DNA from 2 places in the Microbacterium sp. SL62 genome. Region 1 is predicted to be linked to the other one. Evidence: predicted binding sites of a transcription regulator. Region 1 holds the regulator's gene; the other holds the start of a gene.
The links. Region 1 encodes HrcA, which represses chaperone genes, less so after heat shock. Its sites were predicted from a motif close to TTNGCACTCGNNNNNNNCGAGTGCNAA; they were not measured.

Region 1 (10,384 bases):
CTCGTGCTCGCGCGCCCCCTGGCCGGCGGATTGGAGCGATGGATGCCGCGCGCCCTCGCCCTCGCCCTCGCGGTGCCCACGTCGGCCCAGCTCGTCTGCGGCCCGCTGATCGTCCTCATCGACCCGCACGTTCCCCTTCTCGGTGTCGCGGCCAACCTCGTCGCCGACCCCGCTGCGGCGCCCGCCACGATCGCGGGAGCCCTCGCCTGCATCGCCCCGTTTCCCTGGCTGAGGGACGGTCTGACGGCCCTCGCCTGGGTGCCGGCCGCGTGGATCGCGGCTGTCGCGCACACGACCACGGCGGTGTCGGCCCAGAACCTGCCGTGGCCCGACGGTCTTGTCGGGGCGGCGTTGCTCGCCGGCGTCGGCGCGGCGGTCAGCATCGCCGTCGTCAGACCGCGCCGGTTGCCCCGGATCACCGCGATCTCATCCGCCGCCGTCGCCGTGGTCGTCGGCCTCGTCCTGGGGCAGACGGCGGTCCGCACCGTCGCGGGGCCCCTCACCGTGCCCGCGGCGTGGCAGGTGGCCATGTGCGATGTCGGTCAGGGCGACGCGACGCTCTGGAGGTCCGGAGACGCCGTGGCGCTGGTCGACACGGGACCCGAACCCGAGGCACTGACCCGGTGCCTGCAGACGTTCGGGGTGGACCATCTCGCCCTCGTCGTCCTGACGCACTTCGACCTCGACCACGTCGGCGGGTCCGCGGCGGTGATGGGGCGGGTCGATCTCGTGGTGCACGGGCCGCCCGATGAGGCGGCCGACCGACGACTCCTAGACCGGTTCTCGAACGCCGGAGCGCACCTGCAGAAGGCGACGATCGGCATGACGGGCACACTCGGCGGCACGCGGTGGCAGGCGCTCGGTCCCGCCCCGAACGCCGAGGCCGGAAACGACGCCTCCGTCGCCCTCGACGTCGCCGGCGCGAGCTTTCCTCGCACGGTGCTACTCGGCGACCTCGGCGAGCAGGCGCAGTCCTCCCTCCGACGGCGGATCGATGTTCCGCGTGTGCAGGTCGTGAAGGTCTCCCACCACGGCAGTGCCGACCAGGATGCCGCGTTGTACCGGGCGCTGCACCCGGCGGTCGGGCTCATCGGGGTCGGTGCCGACAACGACTACGGGCATCCGACCGCGACGCTCCTCGACATCCTGGCGGCTCTGGGAAGCACTGCGGCGCGCACCGATCGGGACGGTGCGCTGGCGGTCTGGCTCGACGAAGAGGGGAGACTCACCCTGTGGCGCGAGCGCGCGGGGACGGGGGAAGGGGCTCGCGACCCGACCGGCGATGTCGGAGCCGGTCGGTAGGCTGGGGGAGTGACTCCGGCTCCCCGACGCTCCGCCCCCGCCAAGGCGAAGTCGGCCATTCCGCAGGTGTCGTGGCGTTCCCCTCAGCCCGCGCCGATCGTTCTGGTCTCGGGCCCCGAAGAGGTCTGCGCCGAGCGCGCGATCGCAGGCATCCGATCGATGCTCAAGAGCGAGGACCCGAGCCTCGAGGTCACCGACATCCGGGCCGACGACTACGCCGCCGGCACCTTGCTCAGCGTCACGTCGCCATCGTTGTTCGGCGAGCCCCGACTCGTCCGCGTCAGCGGCGTCGAGAAATGCAGCGACACCTTCCTCACCGAGGCGGTGTCGTACCTCGCCCACCCGCAGGACGGCGCGACGGTCGTCCTGCGCCACACCGGAGCGAGCGTTCGCGGCAAGAAGCTGCTCGACGGCATCCGCGCGGGTCAGGGCAGCGGCATCGAAATCGCCTGCCCCGCGGTCAAACGCGACTCCGACCGATTCGATTTCGCGGTCGGCGAGTTCAAGGCCGCGCAGAAGCGCATCGCCCCCGTCGCCCTCAGGTCGCTGGTCTCGGCCTTCGCCGACGACCTCACCGAGCTGGCCGCGGCATGCCAGCAGCTCATCTCCGACGTCCCCGGCGACATCGACGAGCGGATCGTCGAGCGCTACTACGGGGGGCGCGTCGAGACCTCTGCCTTCACCGTGGCCGACACCGCCATCGCCGGGCAGTACGGCCCCGCCCTGCTCGCGTTGCGACACGCGCTGGCATCCGGGGCCGATCCCGTGCCTCTCGTCGCCGCGGTCGCCATGAAGCTCCGCACCATGGCGCGCGTGGCGGGCACCCGCGAGTCGTCGTCGATGCTCGCTCAGCGCCTGGGCATGAAGGACTGGCAGGTCGACCGCGCCCGCCGCGACCTCGTCGGCTGGACCGGCAACACGCTCGGCATGGCGATCCATGCCACGGCTCGAGCCGACGCCGAGGTCAAGGGCGCGTCGAGAGACCCCGTGTTCGCCCTCGAGCGCATGATCACCATCATCGCCACCCGCGCGCCCTACGGGGGCTGAGCGGCAACCGAAGAGGCTTCGCTTGCCGCGCCGGTTGCGCACGCGGACCGTGCGCAGAGGTCACCCCACTCCGAGAACGACGAAGCCCGCCCCGCGATGCGGGACGGGCTGTCGAGAAGAGCTGCGGCTCAGAGAGCGGCGACCGACTTCGCGATGGCCGACTTGCGGTTCGCGGCCTGGTTCTGGTGGATGACACCCTTGCTCACGGCCTTGTCGAGCTTCTTGGTCGCGGTGGCGAGCGCCTTGAGGGCCGCTTCCTTGTCACCGGCCACGACGGCCTCCTTGGTGCGACGCACGTGCGTGCGGAGCTCGCTCTTGACGGCCTTGTTGCGCTCGCGCGCCTTCTCGTTGGTCTTGTTGCGCTTGATCTGCGACTTGATGTTCGCCACGTCGACGGTCTTTCGTTTGAGTGAGTATGGGATGTGCCGGGCGAGCGGTAGAGGGGCGCTGCACCGGCGATCGTGGAGGTCGGGAAAAACCCCACACGCAAGCCAAGGACCGAGTCTATCAGGTCGATGCCTCGATCGTGGTGAGCGCCACCTCCAGCAGCGCGTTGAAAACTCGCGGACGCATCGCCGTGACGAGATGCGTCGTGCGCGGAACCACGATGAGCTCCGCGTGCGGGGCGACGGCGAGGAACATCCGCTCGTTCATGCGGAGCTGATCCCACTGCCCGTTCACGAACCACAGGGGCACATCGATCCGGCGAAGCGATGCCACGATGTCGAGCTCCGCGAGAGACGACAGGGCCGTGTCCTGCGCGTCGAAGGCGTAGCCGCCGGCGCCGAAGTCGGGCCGCGTCTCGGGAGGGAGGGTGCGGTCGAGCACGCGGTTCGTGAGTCCCAGACCGCGATCGGGGAGGCTATCGAAACGCCGCGTGAAGAAGCGGTAGGCCGCCAGCCCGATGCCGCGGGGCAGGGACGTGCACGATGCCGCGACGAACCCGGCGACCGGGGGACGAGGCGCGGCGCCGACGTACTCGATCGACAACAGCCCGCCCATGGAGTGCCCCACCAGCAGCACGGGACCGCGGGTCGCGGCATCCTGTACCGCGTCATCGATCGTCACGAACGCCCCGTCGAGCGTGAAGGCCTCGTCGCGGCGCGTTCCGTGCCCCGGCAGGTCGACCGCGGTGACCGGGGTGCCTCGCTGTCGCAGATGCGCGACCTGCGCCCGCCACATCGTGGCGGACGTGCGGATGCCGTGCACGAGCACGACCTGGACCGCCATGGCATCCACTGTAAAAGCCTCCGGATCCCGTGGTGCCGAGCCTCCGGGGACGGCGATGTCGGCGCACCACCGTAGAATCGACGGAACATGTCACCGCGCGCCCTGAAGCCCCTCGAGCCGTCTGCCACTCCGCCGGAGCAGATCCGCAACTTCTGCATCATCGCTCACATCGACCACGGCAAGTCAACGTTGGCCGACCGCATGCTGCAGATCACCGGCGTCGTCAGCGACCGCGATATGCGGGCGCAGTACCTCGACCGCATGGACATCGAGCGCGAGCGCGGTATCACGATCAAGTCGCAGGCGGTGCGGATGCCGTGGGGCACCGGTGACGGCACGTTCGCCCTGAACATGATCGACACGCCCGGTCACGTCGACTTCACGTACGAGGTCAGCCGATCGCTGGCGGCGTGCGAGGGAGCGATCCTGCTCGTCGACGCGGCTCAGGGCATCGAGGCGCAGACCCTCGCCAACCTCTACCTCGCGCTCGAGAACGATCTGACGATCATCCCGGTGCTGAACAAGATCGACCTTCCCGCCGCCGACCCCGACAAGTACGCGGCCGAGCTCGCCGGTCTCATCGGCGGCGACCCCGCCGACGTGCTGCGCGTCAGCGGCAAGACCGGCATGGGCGTCGAAGAGCTGCTCGACCTGATCGTCGAGAAGATCCCCGCCCCCGTCGGCAGGGCCGACGCTCCGGCCCGCGCGATGATCTTCGACTCCGTGTACGACGCCTACCGCGGCGTGGTCACCTACGTCCGCATGATCGACGGTGCCCTGCAGCCGCGCGAGCGCCTGCAGATGATGTCGACCGGCGCGACGCACGAGGCCCTCGAGATCGGCGTCTCGAGCCCCGAGCCCGTCCCCACCAAGGGTCTCGGCGTGGGCGAGGTCGGCTACCTCATCACCGGCGTGAAAGACGTGCGCCAGTCGAAGGTCGGCGACACGATCACCACGCACCGCAAGCCCGCGACCGACGCGCTGCCGGGCTACACCGACCCGAAGCCCATGGTCTTCTCGGGCATCTACCCGATCGACGGCAGCGACTACGCCGAGCTGCGCGAGGCTCTCGACAAGCTCAAGCTCTCCGACGCCTCGCTGCAGTACGAGCCCGAGACCTCGGTCGCCCTCGGCTTCGGCTTCCGTTGCGGCTTCCTCGGCCTTCTGCACCTCGAGATCATCACCGAGCGCCTCTCGCGCGAGTTCGGTCTCGACCTCATCACCACCGCTCCGTCCGTGACGTACGAGGTCACGACCGACACCGGCGAGACGGTGTCCGTCACCAACCCGAGCGAGTACCCCGACGGCCGCGTCGCCTCGGTGTCGGAGCCGATCGTCAAGGTCGGCATCCTGCTGCCCAAGGACTACGTCGGCACGGTCATAGAGCTCTGCCAGACGCGCCGCGGCACGCTGCTCGGCATGGAGTACCTCAGCGAAGACCGTGTCGAGCTGCGCTACCACATGCCCCTCGGCGAGATCGTGTTCGACTTCTTCGACCACCTCAAGAGCCGCACGCAGGGCTACGCGAGCCTCGACTACGAGCCCGCGGGTCAGCAGACCGCCGATCTGGTCAAGGTCGACATCCTGCTGCAGGGCGACAAGGTCGACGCGTTCAGCTCGATCGTGCACCGCGAGAAGGCGTACGCCTACGGCACGCTCATGGCCGAGCGCCTGCGCAAGCTCATCCCGCGCCAGCAGTTCGAGGTTCCCATCCAGGCCGCGATCGGTGCGCGCATCATCGCGCGCGAGACGATCCGCGCCATCCGCAAGGACGTCCTCGCCAAGTGCTACGGCGGTGACATCACCCGAAAGCGCAAGCTCCTCGAAAAGCAGAAAGAGGGCAAGAAGCGCATGAAGATGGTGGGCCGCGTCGAGGTTCCGCAGGAGGCGTTCATCGCCGCCCTGTCGGGAGACGTCGAGACCAAGAAGTAACGCACCACACCGAGAGGGGTGAACCATGCGCAGGCAGAACTTCACCGATGACACGGTCGACTACGCGGCTGTCGGAGCCACTCAGGCGCACGATCTGATGCAGTACCCGCCCGAGAACTCGCTGCCGGCAGAAGACGCCTGGCGCATCGGCAGCGGCGAGGAGCGTTTCGCCGCGGCCGGAGAGCTCCTGCTGTCGTGGGCGCCCCTGCGCACCGGCGAACTGAGCATCAGCGACGTGCGCCCAGCGTCGGGTGAGGGCTACTCGGGCGTCGGCTTCGACGCCGACGGTGCTCCCGTCGCGCCCAGCAGCCTCGAGGCCGAGCAGCGCTTCGCCGCCGACGGAACGCCGTTCGTCAGCCCCGGCACCGGCGTGCGCCTGCACGGCAAGGTCGACGGCCACCGCGCCGACGCCGAGCTGCGCGTGATCTCGGTCTTCGAAGAGCCCCGTCGCATGGGCTTCATCCTCGGCACCGTCGGACATTCGATCGTCAGCGGCGAAGAGCTGTTCGCGGTGGAGTGGCGCGACAACGACGAGGTGTGGTTCGTCGTGCGCGCCTTCGACCGCCCGACGGCCCCGTCGTACCGCCTGTTCTCGAGCCGCGTGCGCCGTCGGCGCAAGGCGCTATTCGCCCGCTACCTGCGCGCGATCTCGCCGCTGTACTCGTCCTGATGGGCGGTCCGCTCCCGCTCGGAGACCCGGCCCCCGCCGACGGACACCTGCCCGCCGACCTCGAGATCGACCCGACCGCCGATTTCGGTGTCTACCTGCACGTGCCGTTCTGCCGCGTGCGGTGCGGCTACTGCGACTTCAACACCTACACCGCCAGCGAGTTGCGCGGCGCCCGCCAAGACGACTTCGCCGACACGCTGGCCGCCGAGGTGCGTCTGGCGGGGGGAGTGATGGATGCCGCGGGTGGCCGCCGCGCGGCATCCACCGTCTTCTTCGGCGGAGGAACGCCCACCCTGCTGCCGCCGGGCGACCTGGCGCGCATGCTCGACGCGGTCCGCTCGGAGTTCGGAATCGCCGACGGGGCCGAGGTCACCGTCGAGGCCAACCCCGACACCGTCGACGACACGGTCGCCCGCACTCTCGCCGACGCCGGTGTCACCCGCCTGTCGATCGGCATGCAGTCGGCCCGGCCGCACGTGCTCGCCGCCCTCGACCGCACCCACGATCCCGCGAACGTCGCCACGGCCGTCGCCGCGGCCCGCCGCGCGGGTCTCGACGTCTCGGTCGACCTCATCTACGGCGCGCCGGGAGAATCGCTCGACGACTGGCGCGCCTCCCTCGAAGCGGCCACGGCCCTCGAGCCCGACCACGTCTCGGCCTACGCGCTGATCGTCGAAGACGGCACCAAGCTCGCGCGCCAAATCCGCTCCGGGGTCGTGGCCGAGCCCTCCGACGACCTGCAAGCCGACATGTACGAGCTGGCCGACGACCTGCTCGCCGCCGCCGGATACGACTGGTACGAGGTGTCGAACTGGTCGCGCGACGTCGCGCACCGCTCGCGTCACAACCTCGCCTACTGGCGGGGGACCGACTGGTGGGGCTTCGGGCCGGGCGCGCACAGCCACGTCGCGGGGCTCCGCTGGTGGAACGTGAAGCACCCCGCCGCGTACGCCCAACGCCTGGCCGCGGTCGAATCGCCCGCGGCCGCGCGCGAGCGGCCCGACGAGACCGCGCGCCGGCTGGAGTCGGTGCTGCTGCGCAGCCGCATCCGCGAGGGTCTGGCCGTGTCCGAGATCCTCGGCGAAGGGCGGAAGGCCGTGGCATCCCTCATCGCCGACGGTCTGATCGAGGGCCGGGATGCCGTTCACGGGCGCATCGTGCTGACGCTGCGGGGACGACTCCTGGCGGATGCCGTGGTCCGGGCGCTCACGGTCTGACCGGCGACGCGGCCGGCGGACGAGTTCGTTCCGGTGCTCGCGTGCCGACCTCGATGAGGGGCTCTCGGGCGTTGAACGACGCGCCGCAGGGCGACTCCGCGAGCCGCCCGGCACCGTGCCGAGGCGATCCCGTAGAATTGGCACTCCGCAGATGCGAGTGCCAGACGGGAGGAGCAGCTCATGGTGTCGGAACGTGGCCTTCAGGTGCTCCGTGCGATCGTGCAGGACTACGTCGACACGCGCGAACCCGTCGGCAGCAAGGCGATCGTCGATCGACACGCCTTCGGGGTGTCGGCGGCGACCATCCGCAACGACATGGCCCTGCTCGAGGACGAAGAGCTCATCGTCGCCCCGCACACCTCGTCGGGGCGCGTCCCCACCGACAAGGGATACCGCGTCTTCGTCGATCACCTCGCCGAGCTCCGCCCGCTCTCGGGAGCACAGCGCAGCGCCATCACGTCGTTCCTCGACGAAGCGGGCGACCTCGACGACCTGCTCGCCCGCACCGTCCGCGCGCTCACGCAGCTGACCGGACAGGTCGCGATCGTGCAGTACCCGTCGTTCGCCCGCGCCAATGTCAGTCACGTCGAACTGGTCGCCCTCGGCGGCCCGCGCGTGCTGGTGATCCTGGTGACCGACACGGGCCGGGTCTCGCAGCGCATCGCCCTCGTGCCCGCAGAACCCGGCGAGACCGACATCGTGCAGCTGCGCGCTCGCGTCGGCGCGCTGCTCGTCGGGCGCAGCGTCGCCGACAGTTCGCAGCAGGTGCAAGCCGTGCTGACCGACGGGCCGCGCCCGGGTGTCACGCTGGACGTGCTCGCCGACGCGGTGCTGCGCATCGTGGGGGAGGAGCTCGAGGAGTTCCGTCAGGATCGCCTCGTCATGGCCGGCGCCGCGACCCTCGCCAAGCGCGAGTCCGACTTCCGCGGGAGCATCTACCCGCTGCTCGAGGCGATCGAAGAGCAGGTGACGCTCCTGCGTCTCATGAGTGAGATGGTGGCCGATGAGAAGGGGCTGTCAGCGAGCATCGGTCGTGAGAACGAGCCGTTCGGACTCATCGAGGCCTCGGTGCTCGCCAGCCGGTACGACGGATCCACCGGCGGGGCCCGCGTCGGGCTGCTCGGTCCCACCCGCATGGACTACTCCTCCAACCTCGCGGCGGTCCGTGCCGTCGCGCACTATCTGACCCGGATGCTCGAAGACGACGACGCGTCTCGCTGACGTCGAATCCCGCGAGCACCCCACCCGAGAACGACCCCGCGCAAGCGGACAGGAAGGCGATTGTGGCTGACCACTACGAGGTCCTGGGCGTCGAACGCGATGCCAGCCCCGAAGACATCAAGAAGGCGTACCGCCGACTGGCACGCCAGCTGCACCCCGACGTGAACCCCGGAGAAGACGCCTCCGAGCGCTTCAAGCTGGTCACCCACGCCTACGACGTGCTGAGCGACCCCGAGCAGCGCCGCCGGTACGACATGGGCGGCGACCAGAACCCCTTCGGCGGCGGGGGAGCGGCCGGCTTCGGCGGGTTCAGCGACATCTTCGAGACGTTCTTCGGTGGGGGCGGCCAGGGCGGCGGCGGACGGGGTCCGCGTCCGCGGTCGCGTCGAGAGCGGGGCCAAGACGCCCTGGTCCGTGTGACCCTCGACCTCGGCGACGTCGTGTTCGGCACCCACCGCGACCTCGAGGTCGACACCGCCGTGCTGTGCGAGACGTGCCAGGGCGCGTGCACGCAGCCCGGGACCAGCGAGGTCACGTGCGACATCTGCCACGGCTCCGGCCACGTGCAGCGCACGGTCCGCAGCCTGCTCGGGAACGTCGTCACCAGTGCCCCCTGCAGCGTCTGCCAGGGTCACGGGACCACCATCCCCTACCCGTGCGGGACGTGCCAGGGTCAGGGCCGCGTTCGTGCGCGCCGCACGGTCTCGGTCGACATCCCCGCCGGTGTCGAGTCGGGCCTGCGTCTGCAGCTGCCCGGGTCGGGCGAGGTCGGTCCTGCCGGCGGCCCCAACGGCGACCTGTACCTCGAGATCACGGTCGAAGCGCACGAGGCCTTCAGTCGCGAGGGCGACGACCTCGTCGCGACCCTCGAGGTGTCGATGCCGGATGCCATTCTCGGGACGAACACGTCGATCGAGTCCCTCGACGGCAGCGTCGACCTCGAGGTGCGCCCGGGCGTGCAATCGGGCGACGTCCTGACCATCAAGGGCCGCGGGATCACGCCGCTGCGCGGAAGTCAGCGCGGCGACCTGCGCGTCGGCGTGCACGTGGTGACCCCCACGCGTCTCGACCACAAGGAGCGCGCCCTCATCGAGGAGTTCGCCAAGCGCACGAAGGCCCCCAAGCCGCGGCTTGCCGAGCACCAGCAGGGCATGTTCAGCAAGTTCCGCGACCGCTTCCGGCACTGACCGTGGTGCTGCACTTCGTCACCGACGACGCCGGGAACGCCCACGCGGGCGACTCCGTCGTGCTGACCGGCGCCGAGGCACACCACGCCGCCGCCGTGCGGCGCGTGCGCGTCGACGAGGGGGTGACACTGGGCGACGGTCGCGGAGCGTGGCTCACGGGTGTCGTCACCGCGGCGTCGCCGAAGCAGGTCGAGGTACGGGTGACGGGGCGCGAGGTCATCCCCGGACCCTCGCCGCGCTTCGTGCTCGTCCAGGCCCTGGCCAAGGGCGACCGCGACGAACTCGCCGTTCAGGCGGCGACCGAGCTCGGCGTCGACGCGATCGTGCCCTGGCAGGCCTCGCGCAGCGTCTCGCGCTGGGATGCCAAGGCCGACAAGGGCCTCGCCCGCTGGCGAACGATCGTCCGCGAAGCGGCCAAGCAGGCGCACCGGGCCTGGATCCCCGAGGTCGAGGGCGTGGCCCGCACGGCCGACCTCGTGCGTCTCGTCGCGACCTCGCTCGTGCTGGTGCTGGAGCCCTCGGCATCCGACCGTCTCACGTCCGTCGCGACGGAAGCCTCTGACGGGCGCGACGTCGTG
Region 2 (10,384 bases), 590 kb from region 1:
AGCACGACCCGGTCTTCGCCCCCGGCGTCTCCCGCTTCGACCCCGGCCAGCGAGGCGGTGGTTCCCGTGACGCGAGCGTCTCCCGTGCGCGGGTTCTCTTGGAACGGCACGCCGCGCGCGAACGAACCCTCCGCCCGGCCGACGTAGAAGTCGTTGAGGAAGCTGCGGTGCGGGGACGCGTCGATGCCCAGCTCGGCGGCATCCTCGTCGGCGAAGGTCCACCCGATGTCGTCGTGACTGCGCACGTAGTTGACCCACGCGGTGCCGGCGGGGAGGGCGTGGCGGCGCTCGAGCGCCTGCTGCAGGAGGCGGCCGTCGCGGGTGGCGAGAGCCTCCCAGGTGAGGGCCATCTGCAGCGGGTTGTACGAGATCTGGCACTCGTCCGGCGAGATGTACGAGATCACCTCGTCGGGGTGCACGATGGCCTCCGACTTGAACAGCAGGCCCGGGGCCGCCATGCGCAGGACCGCGTTGAAAGCTTGCAGCAGCAGGTGCGCCTCGGGGAGGGACTCGCAGGTGGTGCCGAGCTGTTTCCAGATGAAGGCCACGGCATCCATGCGGAGGATCTCGACGCCCTGGTTGGCGAGGAAGAGCATTTCGCCCGCCATCGCCTCGAAGACAGCGGGGTTGGCGTAGTTCAGGTCCCACTGGAAGTGGTAGAACGTCGCCCAGATCCAGCGGCCGTCGTCGAGCTGGACGAAGGAACCCGGGTGATCGTCGGGGAAGATCTCGCGCGTGGTCCGCTCGTAGGCGTCGGGCATCTCGCGGTCGGGGAAGATCAGGTAGAAGTCCTCGTACCCCGCCTCGCCCGCGAGGGCCTTCTGCGCCCACTCGTGCTCGTTGCTCGTATGGTTGAAGATGAAGTCGACCACGAGAGAGATCCCCGCCCGGCGCAACTCGGTCGCGAGGGCGGCCAGCTCGTCCATCGTTCCCAGCGCGGGGTTCACCCGCCGATAGCTGGACACCGCGTAGCCCCCGTCGCTGTTGCCCTCGGGGCTTTCGAACAGCGGCATGAGGTGCAGGTAGGTGAGACCCAGTTCGCGGAAGTACGGGATCGATTCCCGGATGCCGTGGAGTCCGCCCGCGTACCGGTCGACGTAGCAGACGCCCCCGAGCATGCCCTCGCTCTCGAACCAGCCGGGTGCGCTCTCGCGTTCGCGGTCGAGGGCCTTCAGCGTCCGGGGACGCGCCAGCCACGACGTGCGTGCGAGATCAACGACGGATGCCAGACGCTCGAGGCCGTCGGGACGCTCGCCGTACAGCCGCGTGAACAGATCGTGCAGGCGCGGAAGGTGCTGCTCGGCATGTGCGAGGAACTCGCGGTCGGTGTCGACCGCGCGGAGGTCGTCGATCAGGCGCGAGACGTCGTCGGAGCCGGGGTGGAGCTGGGTCACGGATCACAGCCTGACGCATCCGGGGGTCAGCGGTCGACAGCGACGTGCCGCCGCCGGCCCGGAGGCGAGGGCAGGGTGGCCCGACCCCGCGTCGTACGATCGACGGTGGCTCCCGCGCGGGGGCGCGAGGGGAGAGCCGTGGCGGAGCGGGGAACGGTCGGCGTGGCCGTCGGGGGAGCGGTGCTCATCGGCGCCCTCACCGCGCTGCAGGCGCGCATTAACGGCACCCTCGGGGCGGAGATCGGCGACGGCTTCGTCGCGGCCGCGGTGTCGTTCAGCTCCGGACTCGTGATCCTCGTCGTACTGTCCGCCCTGATTCCCGGGGGCCGACGCGGGTTCGGTCGCCTGGTCGCCGGCATCCGGACCCGAACCATCCCGCCCTGGATGCTGCTCGGGGGTCTGGTCGGGGCGTTCACCGTCGCGAGCCAGGGGCTGACGGTCGCGACGATCGGCGTGGCACTCTTCACGGTCGGTTTCGTCGCGGGTCAGACCACCGGGGGAATGGTGCTCGACCGCATCGGCTACGGGCCCGCCGGGGTCGTACCGGTGACGGTCCGCCGTCTGGTCGGCGCTCTGCTCGCCATCGCCGGAGTCGTCGTGTGCCTGTCGGGCGACGCGCTCGGCGGGGTTCCGCTGTGGATGCTGGTCGTCCCCGCGATCGCGGGCGCGGGTGTGGCCTGGCAGCAGGGCACCAACGGGCGCCTGCGCGTGCGCGTCGAGAGCCCGCTCACCGCGACGCTGGTGAACTTCATCGGCGGGACGGTGGTCCTCGTGATCGCCGCGGGTGTGCACGTCGGCCTCGTGGGGGCTCCGCGCACCATCCCGACCGAGCCGTGGCTCTACCTCGGCGGGGCGGTGGGCGTGATCTACATCTTCTTGTCGTCCGTCGTCGTACGCCGGACGGGGGTGTTGCTCCTCGGCCTCGGGTCGGTGGTCGGTCTTCTCACGACCTCGGTGCTACTCGACGCGCTCTGGCCGGCCCCGGCCGCCCCCTCCACTCCGGTGGCGCTGCTCGCCGCAGCCGTGGCCATCGCCGGGGTGGCCGTCGCCGCCGTGCCGTGGAGGCGCCGCCGCCGCTGACCGCGAAACGACGACGCCGCCGGGGACGGCTGTCCCACGGCGGCGTCGATCGGAGGAAGGTCAGAGACGCGTCTCGTCGACCGTGCGCTTCTTCGAGCCTCCGGGCATGCGCGACAGGTGCTTCGCGGCATCCACGGTCTTTCGTCGAGTGGCGCGGGTCCGCGGGGGCTTCCCGCCGACGTACAGCCAGCCGAGCAGGACCTCGCCTTTAGCGAGCCCGTGGGCCTTCGCGAGCACCTTGCTGCGGGTGTTGTCGTCGGTGCGCCAGAACACGCCGAAGCCCGCCTCGTCGAGCACGAGGCTGAGCATGTGGGCGACCCCGGATGCCACGGCCTCCTGCTCCCACGCGGGGATCTTCTTCGAGCTGAGGTCGGCGACGACCGCGATGATCAGCGGAGCGCGGCGGGGCTTCGACGAGTGCCCCTTCTTGCCGTCGGCCTTGTTCAGAGCTCGCGCGAGCACGTCGCGATCGGCGCCGCGGATCTCGATGAGCCGCCACGGACGCAGGCTCTTGTGATCGGCGACGCGACCGGCCGCGGCGACGAACGTCTCGAGCTCGGGGCCGGTGGGGGCGAGATCGGTGACCTTCGACCACGACCGGCGGTCGCGCATCGCCTCGAGCGCGCTCATGCCTCGTCGACGGGGGAGTCGGCGGGGGTGAAGTTCAGCGACAGCGAGTTCATGCAGTAGCGGTCGCCGGTGGGCGTGCCGAATCCGTCGGGGAAGACGTGACCCAGGTGCGACCCGCAGTTCGCGCAGCGGACCTCGGTGCGCTGCATACCGTGGCTGTTGTCCTCGAGCAGCTCGACGGCCTCGGGACGGACCGACTCGTAGAAGCTCGGCCACCCGCAGTGCGAGTCGAACTTGGTGCCGCTCTGGAACAGCTCGTTCCCGCAGGCGGCGCAGGTGTAGAAGCCGGCACGGCTCTCATCGAGCAGCTCACCGGTCCAGGCGCGCTCGGTTCCCGCCTGGCGGAGCACCGCGTACTGCTCGGGGCTGAGCTCGGCGCGCCACTGGTCGTCGGACTTGTCGACGGCGTAGGTCATGTTCACTCTCCTTCTTCGCTTCCATTCTCTCGTGCCCGAAGACGGTCAGGTCGTGACGGCATAATCTCCCGGGTGACTCAGGATGCCGTGACCGCCGTCGTCGACCGCTACCGGCGGTTCGCGCGAGACGAAGCCCCCGGCCGTTCGGCGGTGTACGAGGCGTGGGCCCGCCGCGTCACGGACGACGCCGCGGTGGCCGCGGCGCTCGCGCGCATCCCCGAGACACGGCGGCAGCCTCCCCTCGTGTTCGCGGTCATGCGCTTGCTCGGAGCGCCGCTCGACGACGTCGACGCGTGGAGCTCGTGGGTCCTCGACCACGCCGACGCGATCGTCGCCGAGTGCGGGCGCCGGAGCGTTCAGACCAACGAGCCTCTGCGCTGCGCCGCCCTGCTGCCGGCGCTTTCGCTGATCGAGGGGCCGATCGCCCTGCTCGAGGTGGGAGCGAGCGCGGGGCTGTGCCTCTTTCCGGACCGGTACTCGTACCGGTATCGCCGCGGCGGCGAGCTCGTCACGCTCGATCCCGCCGACGGGCCGAGCTCCGTCGTGCTCGATAGCGACCTCGAGGGACACCCCGACCTGCGCATGCCCGAGATCGTCTGGCGGGCCGGGATCGACCTGAGCCCCCTCGACGCTCGAAGCGAGCAGGACCGCTCGTGGCTCACGGGTCTCGTGTGGCCGGGCGAACAGGGGCGCCTCGAGCGCATCGAGCGAGCCCTCGACATCGCCGCGGCCGCTCCGCCCGTCCTCGTCGCCGGTGATGGGGCCGGGGCGCTTCCCGCGCTCGCCGCGACCGCTCCGGCCGGGGCGACGCTCGTCGTGACGACCCCCGGAGTGCTCGCGCACGTCCCCCGCGTCCATCGCGCCGCGGTGATCGACGCCGCGCGGACGGCGGGCAGGTGGATCACCCTCGACGCGCCCGGGCTGCACGACGGGTGGACGAGACGTCCGGAGCCCGCGCGCGGCGGGTTCGCCCTCGCCCTCGACGGCGAGGTGCTCGCGGAGGTCGATCCGCTCGGGGCGTGGGTGGCGTGGCATCCGGAATCGCGGGCGGCGGCGCAGTAGCGTGACGGCGTGACCCTGTCGGACCGTGACCTCGCCTTCCTCGCTTTCGAGGGGGAGTGGCGCCGCCACGCGGGTGCGAAAGAAGAAGCCATCCGCGCGGAGTTCGCACTGACGCCCGCCCGGTACTACCAACTGCTCGGTCGGCTGATCGACACCCCCGAGGCCCTCGCGCACGACCCCATGCTCGTGCGTCGACTGCGCCGTCGGCGCGACGACGCGGCTGCCCAGCACCGGGCGCGCCTGGGGCGGACGGCGGAACGCTGACGGGTTCGCTCGGACGCGACCGATAGCATCGTCCAATGGCCAGATCGACCTTCCCTCGGGATCGCTTCGACGACCTCCCGGCCGACTCCGGTCGCGTCGGCGCTCACCGGGCCGAGAACCCGCGTCTGCGCGGGTGGATCGTCTTCCTGTGGGCGGCCATCGCCACCCTGGTGCTGATCATCGCCGGCATCTTCGCGACGCTCGTGGTCTCGGGCCGTATCTCGCTGGGCCCCGCCGACGCTCCCACCCCGATCGCCTCGGCGGAGCCGACGACCCCGGCCGTGGTCGACACGTCGTACTCGGTGGTGGTGCTCAACGGCACGCCCGACAGCGGTCTCGCCGCCTCCGTCCGCGACCAGATCGTGGCGGCGGGGTGGAGCGGCGACACCGTCGAGACCGGCAACTCCGACAGCACCGACTTCGCCGACACGACCATCTACTACCGTCTCGACAGCGATGAGGCGGCGGCCGAGGGGCTGGCGCAGACGATCGGTGGCGCGCAGGTCGCGCAGAGCGACTTCCTGCAGCCCACCGATGACCCGAACACCCCCGACGACGAGAGCAACGTCAAGCGTCTGATCGTCGTGATCGGCCTCGACCGGGCATCCGGTCAGCCGTCCGCCTCGCCCTCATCCTGACAGCTCGCGGGCCGCGTGTTTCCGCGGAGTAACAACTTGGATGCACGCGCGTCAACAATGCTCCCGAACCCCGATTCGGTGGCACCCCCCGTGCTTACGATGACCTCGTCGTTCAGCAACAGGAGATTCGCATGACGCAGGGCACTGTCAAATGGTTCAACGCCGAGAAGGGCTTCGGCTTCATCACGGTCGATGACGGGCAGGACGTTTTCGTCCACTACTCGAGCATCGAGATGTCGGGCTTCCGCGTCCTCGAGGAGGGGCAGGCCGTCGAATTCACCGTCGGCACCGGTCAGAAGGGCCCCCAGGCGGAGTCCGTGCGACTGGCCTGAGCGCTGATCAGAACGCCGCGGCATCCGAGTTCCGGATGCCGCGGCGTTCGGTGTTTCCGGGACGGTGCGCGGCTTGCACTCCCCAGGGGCGAGTGCCAGAATGAGTTAGCACTCGCTTTCGTCGAGTGCCAAAATCTGCAAGTCACCCGTCCGGGAGGGACGACACACTTATGGCAAAGATCATCGCTTTCGACGAAGAGGCCCGGCGCGGTCTCGAGCGCGGCCTCAACACTCTCGCCGACGCCGTCAAGGTGACCCTGGGCCCCCGCGGTCGCAACGTCGTGCTCGAGAAGAAGTGGGGCGCCCCCACGATCACGAACGACGGTGTCTCGATCGCCAAGGAGATCGAGCTCGACGACCCCTACGAGAAGATCGGCGCAGAGCTGGTCAAGGAGGTCGCCAAGAAGACCGACGATGTCGCGGGTGACGGCACTACCACCGCCACCGTTCTCGCCCAGGCGCTCGTGCGCGAGGGCCTGCGCAACGTCGCCGCCGGCGCCGACCCCATCTCGCTCAAGAAGGGCATCGAGAAGGCCGTCAAGGCCGTCACCGACGAGCTGCTCGCCTCCGCCAAGGAGGTCGAGTCCAAGGAGCAGATCGCCGCCACCGCGTCGATCTCCGCCGCCGACCCCGCGATCGGCGAGCTCATCGCCGAGGCCATCGACAAGGTGGGCAAGGAAGGCGTCGTCACCGTCGAAGAGAGCAACACCTTCGGCACCGAGCTCGAGCTCACCGAGGGCATGCGCTTCGACAAGGGGTACATCAACCCCTACTTCGTCACCGACCCCGAGCGTCAGGAAGCGGTCTTCGAAGACCCGTACATCCTGATCGCCAACCAGAAGATCTCCAACATCAAGGACCTTCTGCCGATCGTCGACAAGGTGATCCAGGAGGGCAAGGAGCTCCTCATCATCGCCGAGGACGTCGAGGGCGAAGCCCTCGCGACGCTCGTGCTCAACAAGATCCGCGGCATCTTCAAGTCGGTCGCCGTCAAGGCTCCCGGCTTCGGCGACCGCCGCAAGGCTCAGCTGCAGGACATCGCGATCCTCACCGGTGGCCAGGTCATCACCGAAGAGGTGGGCCTCAAGCTCGAGAACGCGACCGTCGACCTGCTCGGCCGTGCCCGCAAGGTCATCATCACCAAGGACGAGACCACGATCGTCGAGGGTGCCGGTGAGTCGGAGCTGATCGAGGGTCGCGTGACCCAGATCCGCCGCGAGATCGAGAACACCGACAGCGACTACGACCGCGAGAAGCTCCAGGAGCGCCTCGCGAAGCTCGCCGGTGGCGTCGCCGTCATCAAGGCCGGAGCCGCGACCGAGGTCGAGCTCAAGGAGCGCAAGCACCGCATCGAAGACGCCGTGCGCAACGCCAAGGCCGCTGTGGAAGAGGGTGTCGTCGCCGGTGGTGGCGTCGCGCTCATCCAGGCCGGCAAGAACGCTCTCGCCAACCTCGAGCTCACGGGTGACGAGGCCACGGGCGCGAACATCGTGCGCGTCGCCATCGAGGCCCCGCTCAAGCAGATCGCGCTCAACGCCGGTCTCGAGCCCGGTGTTGTTGCGAACAAGGTCGCCGAGCTCCCCGTGGGCCACGGCCTCAACGCCGCGACCGGCGAGTACGGCGACCTGTTCGCACAGGGCATCATCGACCCGGCCAAGGTCACCCGCTCCGCGCTGCAGAACGCCGCGTCGATCGCCGGCCTCTTCCTCACCACCGAGGTCGTCGTCGCCGACAAGCCCGAGAAGGCCGCCGCTCCCGCGGGCGACCCGACGGGTGGCATGGACTTCTGATCCACGCTGACGCCTGAGAACGCCCCCTCCTCCGGGAGGGGGCGTTCTTGTTTCGGGGCAGGGGCGGGGTGACATCGGAGGAAGGGTGTAATTTCTCACATCTTCGACCCAGGTCATGGACTCGGGGACTACCATCACCCGAGTGACAGACCTCTTCTCCTCTCGTGAAGCCGAGGCGGCCATCGCTCGGATCGAGCCATCGCGGGTCACGGCGCCGTGACGCAGGAGGTTGGTCATGTCTTCCCTCGATGACTCCCTCGTCAGCGACGCGATCGTGCGCTACATCGGCGAAGACCGCTCACCCTTCCCTCTCGATGAGATGTCCGCGGTCAGGAAAGCGCATGCGAACGAGGGGCTCGAACTCACCTCGATGATCGTTCAGACCCTCGTACGATCGGAGGCGATCACACCGGAAGAGGTGGCGCCTTTCGATGACGGGTTGAGGGAACGGCTTTATGAAAAGCTCAGGGCGCTATTCCCGGGCTTGTCCGAGCAGGCAGTGCGCGCCATCGCGTGGAGGTGGGGGTTCCTCAACCTCAGGTGAGGGTGGAAACACCACGCGCTGACGCGCAAGAGACCGCCCAAGCCGTTATCGACAGCCACGGGGTGGAGCGCCGGTTCCGGGAGTCTGAGGAGCAGAAGGGCGCGAGCAACCGTGATCGCGATCCGGCCTCCGGGGCGACCCCCTTGATCAGGCGTCGTTCTCGGGCCGGTAGTTCTCGGGGAGGCGTTCGAGGGGCTGCGTCTCGATGAGTGCGTGCTCCTGGGCGTCGCGACGGTCAGCGAGGGGAAGGGAGACACGGAAGGTCGCTCCGCCCCCGGGGGTGTCGCGCACATCGACCGTGCCGTGCAGGAGGTCGACGATGGATGCCACGATCGACAGGCCCAGACCCGAGCCGCCGGTCTCTCGGGTGCGCGAGGTGTCGGCGCGCCAGAAGCGCTGGAAGATCTGCTCGCGGATCTGCTCGGGCACTCCCTCGCCGTGGTCGATGATCTCGATCCAGCCCATGTCGCTCTCGGCGTCGACGCCGACGCGCAGACCGATGGGGGAGTCCTCGGCCGTGAAGCGGCGGGCATTGCCGAGCAGGTTCGCGACGACCTGACGCACCTTGTTCTCGTCGCCCATGACGATGGGGGCGAGACGTGGTACGGGCCGGACCACACCGAGGGGGGCCGTGCCCTGCGCGGGCTCGCCTTCGGACGAGGGGGATGCCGTGGGCTCTGCGCCGTCCTTCGACCGACGCCGCAACCGGGACAGGGTCGCGCCCGCGATCGCCATCGCCGACGTGGTGGGGGCGGTGCGGCGTCGACCGTTGCCGCTCGCAGGCCGTCCGCCGGAGTCCAGCAGCGGGTCGAGGGTGATCGTGGGAAGCACCAGCTCGTCACGCGAGGTGGTGTCGTCGACGGTCACCTCGCGTTGCGGAGAGGTCACCCGCAGGTCGAGGGCGGCATCGCGGGCGATCGGGCGCAGATCGAGGGCGATGATCGTGACGTCACGACGCTCGTCGAGGCGGGCGAGGGCCAGAAGATCCTCGACCAGGGCGCCCATCCGGATCGCCTCCTTCTCGATGCGCTCCATCGACTGCGCGACGTCCTCGTCGGAACGGATCGCACCCATGCGGTACAGCTCCGCGTAGCCGCGCATGGTCACGAGGGGAGTGCGGAGTTCGTGGCTGGCGTCGCCGATGAATCGACGCATCTGCCGCACGGTGGCATCCCGTTGCCCGAGGGCTCCATCGATCCGAGCGAGCATCGCGTTGATGGCCGTCTTGAGCCGACCCACCTCGGTGTCGGGGACGATGTCGGTCAAGCGCTGACTGAAGTCTCCCGCCGCGATGTCCATGGCTGTCGTCTCGACCTGCCGCAGGTTGCGGAAGGCGAGGGTGACGAGCCAGCGCGTGAGCAGAGCCGTCGCGATGAGGATGAGCAAGGCCACGAAGGCGTAGATGCCGATGTAGGCCGCGACGATCCGATCCGTCGGGGCCAGCGGCTGGATCACCATCTGGGTGTAGACGCCGGGATTTCCCGGCACCTGCAGCACCCCGACGCGGGCGAGGAAGTGCTGCCCCGACTCGGGCGACTCGAGGTCGATGCGTCGATCGATCTGGCTGTAGGTCTGCTCGACCGTGAAGGTCGACGGGATGTCGGGGAGGGCGGTCGTCGACGTGCCGTTGTAGAACGCCTCGCGCTGACCGTCGGGACCGTAGACGACCACCATCGACCCGATCTGCGGTGCGTTGTCGACCTGCGAGAAGACGACGCGGCCGTCGACGGGCGCGGTGGTGAAGATGCTGTTCGCGATGCTTCCGGCGGCCTGCTGAGCGAGCTGCTCGTCGAGGTTGTTCACCAGGGTGGTGCGTAGGAACACCATGGTTCCGATGCCCGCGGTGAACAACCCGATGGCGAGGAGCGCGACGGTGACGCCGGTGACCTTGGTACGCAGGCTCAGCCCGCGCCACCAGCGCGTGAGCGAATCGTCGGAATGCGACAGGAGGACGCCTTCTCTCAGACGGTCTTGCCCGACTTCAGCATGTAGCCGAAGCCGCGCTTGGTCTGGATGAGCGGCTCGGAGGAGTGCGGGTCGATCTTGCGCCGCAGGTACGAGATGTAGCTCTCGACGATGCCCGCGTCGCCGTTGAAGTCGTACTCCCAGACGTGGTCGAGGATCTGCGCCTTCGACAGCACGCGGTTCGGGTTGAGCATGAGGTAGCGCAGGAGCTTGAATTCGGTGGGGCTGAGGTCGATCGAGACGTCGCCGACACTGACGTCGTGCGTGTC

Region 2: a site for HrcA is predicted at 5,922-5,948, ahead of groL (chaperonin GroEL). Genes of this name have one in related genera too.

What each region holds. Positions count from the first base shown of each region.
Region 1 is NZ_JAPPRM010000001.1:2,188,240-2,198,623, reverse strand. It holds gene OVA26_RS10490 (ComEC/Rec2 family competence protein) at 1-1,302, shown strand, start outside; gene holA (DNA polymerase III subunit delta) at 1,312-2,349, shown strand; gene rpsT (30S ribosomal protein S20) at 2,478-2,738, opposite strand; gene OVA26_RS10475 (alpha/beta fold hydrolase) at 2,857-3,579, opposite strand; gene lepA (translation elongation factor 4) at 3,667-5,511, shown strand; gene OVA26_RS10465 (DUF1990 family protein) at 5,537-6,181, shown strand; gene hemW (radical SAM family heme chaperone HemW) at 6,181-7,398, shown strand; gene hrcA (heat-inducible transcriptional repressor HrcA) at 7,579-8,619, shown strand; gene dnaJ (molecular chaperone DnaJ) at 8,682-9,806, shown strand; gene OVA26_RS10445 (16S rRNA (uracil(1498)-N(3))-methyltransferase) at 9,809-10,384, shown strand, end outside.
Region 2 is NZ_JAPPRM010000001.1:2,783,203-2,793,586, reverse strand. It holds gene OVA26_RS13375 (amylosucrase) at 1-1,355, opposite strand, end outside; gene OVA26_RS13370 (DMT family transporter) at 1,533-2,474, shown strand; gene OVA26_RS13365 (nitroreductase family protein) at 2,535-3,104, opposite strand; gene msrB (peptide-methionine (R)-S-oxide reductase MsrB) at 3,101-3,520, opposite strand; gene OVA26_RS13355 (DUF2332 domain-containing protein) at 3,593-4,582, shown strand; gene OVA26_RS13350 (DUF3263 domain-containing protein) at 4,592-4,846, shown strand; gene OVA26_RS13345 (LytR C-terminal domain-containing protein) at 4,882-5,484, shown strand; gene OVA26_RS13340 (cold-shock protein) at 5,616-5,816, shown strand; gene groL (chaperonin GroEL) at 5,987-7,606, shown strand; gene OVA26_RS13330 (hypothetical protein) at 7,842-8,150, shown strand; gene OVA26_RS13325 (sensor histidine kinase) at 8,298-9,977, opposite strand; gene OVA26_RS13320 (response regulator transcription factor) at 10,112-10,384, opposite strand, start outside.